One region of the Bacillus stercoris genome, then DNA from elsewhere that is predicted to be linked to it. Evidence: a T-box and tRNA genes for the amino acid it is inferred to sense, from the RefSeq annotation. Region 1 holds a T-box; the other holds one or more tRNA genes.

The links. A T-box is a leader RNA that pairs with one kind of tRNA and senses whether it is charged. The one in region 1 lies ahead of thrS (threonine--tRNA ligase), so its partner is inferred to be a tRNA-Thr.
Region 2: it has a tRNA-Thr gene. The T-box ahead of thrS (threonine--tRNA ligase) is inferred to sense a tRNA for this amino acid. The anticodon was not compared.

What each region holds. Positions count from the first base shown of each region.
Region 1 covers NZ_CP121861.1:479,135-481,506, reverse strand. Annotated here, with positions in the region: gene thrS (threonine--tRNA ligase) at 1-890, opposite strand, end outside; T-box leader at 944-1,165, opposite strand; T-box leader at 1,197-1,418, opposite strand; T-box leader at 1,452-1,685, opposite strand; gene QA442_RS02505 (MFS transporter) at 1,740-2,372, opposite strand, start outside.
Region 2 covers NZ_CP121861.1:1,221,725-1,224,096, reverse strand. Annotated here, with positions in the region: tRNA gene QA442_RS06355 (tRNA-Ser) at 1-77, opposite strand, end outside; tRNA gene QA442_RS06350 (tRNA-Ile) at 84-160, opposite strand; tRNA gene QA442_RS06345 (tRNA-Met) at 163-239, opposite strand; tRNA gene QA442_RS06340 (tRNA-Ala) at 261-333, opposite strand; tRNA gene QA442_RS06335 (tRNA-Pro) at 339-415, opposite strand; tRNA gene QA442_RS06330 (tRNA-Arg) at 431-507, opposite strand; tRNA gene QA442_RS06325 (tRNA-Leu) at 517-602, opposite strand; tRNA gene QA442_RS06320 (tRNA-Gly) at 617-691, opposite strand; tRNA gene QA442_RS06315 (tRNA-Leu) at 697-783, opposite strand; tRNA gene QA442_RS06310 (tRNA-Lys) at 794-869, opposite strand; tRNA gene QA442_RS06305 (tRNA-Thr) at 907-982, opposite strand; tRNA gene QA442_RS06300 (tRNA-Val) at 1,014-1,089, opposite strand; rRNA gene rrf (5S ribosomal RNA) at 1,112-1,227, opposite strand; rRNA gene QA442_RS06290 (23S ribosomal RNA) at 1,362-2,372, opposite strand, start outside.

The DNA.
Region 1 (2,372 bases):
GTACGCACCTCATCGTAGCCGGCATTTGTTTGCAGTTCACGCGAGAAGCGTTCCAGTTCATTGCGGACAATCTGCCCTTTCGGCAAATAAAACGGCATCCCAGGCGCTTCTTCAGAAAACATAAACAGCCCTAACTGTTTGCCGAGCTTACGATGGTCTCGTTTTGCCGCTTCTTCCAGCATATGCAGGTGCGCATCCAAATCTTTTTTCTTTTGAAACGCAACCCCGTACACCCGCTGCAGGACTTCATTTTTGCTGTCTCCCCGCCAATAAGCGCCTGATACTCTTGTCAGTTTGAACGCCTTGATCATTCCTGTAGAAGGAAGATGCGGCCCGCGGCACAGGTCAATGAATTCTCCTTGCTGGTACAGCGTGATATCCTCCCCGCGCGGAATATCCTTTAAAATCTCAAGCTTGAGGCGCTCGTCTTTTTGTGCAAACAGCTCTTCAGCTTCTTCGTAAGAAACCTCTATACGTTTGATTTCAAGGTTCTCATTTATAATGTGTTTCATTTCTTTTTCGATAGCCTCTAAGTCTCCTGATCCCAAGCTTTTCTCCAGCTTCATGTCATAGTAGAAGCCGTCTTCAATCACAGGCCCTACCCCCAATGACACTTCGCCGTACAGCCGTTTTACTGCTTGAGCCAGCACGTGCGCTGATGTGTGGCGAAGCACCTGCAAGCCTTCTTGTGAATCGAGTGTGACAATCGAAAGCTCAGCATCCTCCTCCAGCTTGAAACTGAGATCAACAAGCTTGCCGTTGACCTGACCTGCAGCCGCCTTCTTTTGCAGACTGGAACTGATCGAACCAGCTGCTTCCTTGATTGTGATGCCTTTCGGATATTCCTTGATCTGTCCGTCCGGAAGCTGAATGTGTACATGTTTACTCATTTTAAAACACTCCTTATTCATTGTTGTATATAAAAAAACACACCCGTCCCGCAGATAGGGACGAGTGTGTGATTAACCCGTGGTTCCACCCAAGTTCCCGACAAACACGATGTTGTCGGCTCGGTGCTGTAACGCAGCATAGACGGCATTGGATACTTTAGTTCCCCAATGCTGCTCAAAGGCGGTAAATGATATTCCTAAGCTGGGAAGCTCTCACCTTTTCTTCCCTCTCTGAAAACCGTAAAAATCATTCATGTCCTTTTCATCGCATATATTCAATTCATAAAAAAACACACCCGTCCCGCAGATAGGGACGAGTGTGTGATTAACCCGTGGTTCCACCCAAGTTCCCGACAAACACGATGTTGTCGGCTCGGTGCTGTAACGCAGCATAGACGGCATTGGATACTTCAGTTCCCCAATGCTGCTCAAAGGCGGTAAATGATACTCCTAAGCTGGGAAGCTCTCACCTTTCCTTCCCTCTCTGAAAACCGTAACTATCATTCATGTCCTTTTCATTGCATGTATTTAATTCATAAAAAAAAACACACCCATCCCTCTAAAAGGGACGAATGTGTTGATCATCCGTGGTTCCACCCAAATTCCCGATCAATTCAATTACACATGGTGATCGGCTTGAAGATGCTGTAACGCAGCATGACGGTATCAGATACTTGTTTTCCCCGATACGGCTCAAAGGCGGTAAGCTGCTTTCTCTGCGTTAGGAAGATTTCAGCTGTCCTTCCCTCTCTGGAAACCGTAAAAAGCATCTCATGTCCTTATCAGTGCCTGTTGTTTCAATAATTTTTTATATCTTACTATATATTCCCACAAAGCGCAATCAGTGATTTACATTTTTTCTGACGCGGCAGTCCCGTTATGGGCAGCCAGAAACAGCCATACAAGCAATGCAGCGAGGCTGTACGCCGCCCCCATCATCAAAAATGTAAACCCGGCACCGGCGTACCAAGTGGCGGACAGATGAATGATCACCCCGGTTATCGCTACGCCGACCAAAGCTCCGATTTGCCGGTTTGCATTTAACGCCGCACCGGCAATGTTCGCATGCCTTTGCCCGGCAGCCTGCATGATCACAGTTGTCATGGCAGGAACTGTAATACCGGTACAGAGGTTCATGACAGACATCAAAACCGCCAGCTGCCAATAAGGAAAATCCGGAGAAATCAGCACAAACAACAGCAATGCAATGATACAGCTGACCGCCATTGAGACAAACATAAGCTGCCCGGCTTCAAATCGATTCGCCAGACGGGCGAACAGCAGATTGCCGATCACGAAGACCGCCATCATCGGCAGCAGCTCAACTCCGGCCATGAAGGAGTTTGCGCCTCCTGCTTCCTGCAAAAAAAGACTCATCATAAACATGCCGCCAAAAAGAGCAAAATTCAGCAAAAACCCGATAAATTGGGCCGCTGAGAAACGGCCGTTTTTATATAAGGACGCCGGCAGGATGGGTGTTTT
Region 2 (2,372 bases), 740 kb from region 1:
ATTCGAACCCCCGCGGGCTTTGACACCCCTGTCGGTTTTCAAGACCGATCCCTTCAGCCAGACTTGGGTATTCCTCCGTATAGTGGTGGACCTTGTAGGACTCGAACCTACGACCGGACGGTTATGAGCCGTCTGCTCTAACCAACTGAGCTAAAGGTCCATTGGTAGCGGCGGAGGGGATCGAACCCCCGACCTCACGGGTATGAACCGTACGCTCTAGCCAGCTGAGCTACACCGCCAAATATTTTTTAGAAACCAAGTGGAGCCTAGCGGGATCGAACCGCTGACCTCCTGCGTGCAAAGCAGGCGCTCTCCCAGCTGAGCTAAGGCCCCAGGAATGGTCGGGAAGACAGGATTCGAACCTGCGACCCCATGGTCCCAAACCATGTGCTCTACCAAGCTGAGCTACTTCCCGATTTCATATAGATCATGGCGCGCCCGAGAGGAGTCGAACCCCTAACCTTTTGATCCGTAGTCAAACGCTCTATCCAATTGAGCTACGGGCGCAAAACTTAATGCCGAGGGCCGGACTTGAACCGGCACGGTAGTCACCTACCGCAGGATTTTAAGTCCTGTGTGTCTGCCAATTCCACCACCCCGGCGTGGATGGTATAGTTGGAGCGGAAGACGGGATTCGAACCCGCGACCCCCACCTTGGCAAGGTGGTGTTCTACCACTGAACTACTTCCGCAGAAATGGTGCGGATGAAGGGACTTGAACCCCCACGTCTGTAAAGACACTAGAGCCTGATTCTAGCGCGTCTGCCAATTCCGCCACATCCGCAACATGTAAATGGTGAGCCATGAAGGACTCGAACCTTCGACCCTCTGATTAAAAGTCAGATGCTCTACCAACTGAGCTAATGGCTCTTCTTACAAGAGACTTAAGTATTATATCATATAAAAGTGGTGCCGGCAAGAGGACTTGAACCCCCAACCTACTGATTACAAGTCAGTTGCTCTACCAATTGAGCTACACCGGCATATATGTAAACCGATATGTATAATAAAGAATGGTGGAGGATGACGGGCTCGAACCGCCGACCCTCTGCTTGTAAGGCAGATGCTCTCCCAGCTGAGCTAATCCTCCATAATTGCACTAACGTGCAATTGCTTGGCGGCGTCCTACTCTCACAGGGGGAAACCCCCGACTACCATCGGCGCTGAAGAGCTTAACTTCCGTGTTCGGTATGGGAACGGGTGTGACCTCTTCGCTATCGCCACCAAACAAATGCCTTCAGGATGAAGGTACTGGGCGTTTCTCACAGGATGTGAGAGCCCTTAGCGGAGTTTCCTTACCTTGTCCGCCTTTAGAGAGGTGTTCTCTCAAAACTAGATAACAGGTATGACATCATTCAAAATGTGGTTAAGTCCTCGATCGATTAGTATCTGTCAGCTCCATGTGTCGCCGCACTTCCACCTCAGACCTATCAACCTGATCATCTTTCAGGGATCTTACTTCCTTGCGGAATGGGAAATCTCATCTTGAGGGGGGCTTCATGCTTAGATGCTTTCAGCACTTATCCCGTCCGCACATAGCTACCCAGCGATGCCCTTGGCAGAACAACTGGTACACCAGCGGTGCGTCCATCCCGGTCCTCTCGTACTAAGGACAGCTCCTCTCAAATTTCCTGCGCCCGCGACGGATAGGGACCGAACTGTCTCACGACGTTCTGAACCCAGCTCGCGTACCGCTTTAATGGGCGAACAGCCCAACCCTTGGGACCGACTACAGCCCCAGGATGCGATGAGCCGACATCGAGGTGCCAAACCTCCCCGTCGATGTGGACTCTTGGGGGAGATAAGCCTGTTATCCCCGGGGTAGCTTTTATCCGTTGAGCGATGGCCCTTCCATGCGGAACCACCGGATCACTAAGCCCGACTTTCGTCCCTGCTCGACTTGTAGGTCTCGCAGTCAAGCTCCCTTGTGCCTTTACACTCTGCGAATGATTTCCAACCATTCTGAGGGAACCTTTGGGCGCCTCCGTTACCTTTTAGGAGGCGACCGCCCCAGTCAAACTGCCCACCTGACACTGTCTCCCCGCCCGATAAGGGCGGCGGGTTAGAAGGTCAATACAGCCAGGGTAGTATCCCACCGATGCCTCCACCGAAGCTGGCGCTCCGGTTTCCAAGGCTCCTACCTATCCTGTACAAGCTGTACCAACATTCAATATCAGGCTGCAGTAAAGCTCCACGGGGTCTTTCCGTCCTGTCGCGGGTAACCTGCATCTTCACAGGTACTATAATTTCACCGAGTCTCTCGTTGAGACAGTGCCCAGATCGTTGCGCCTTTCGTGCGGGTCGGAACTTACCCGACAAGGAATTTCGCTACCTTAGGACCGTTATAGTTACGGCCGCCGTTTACTGGGGCTT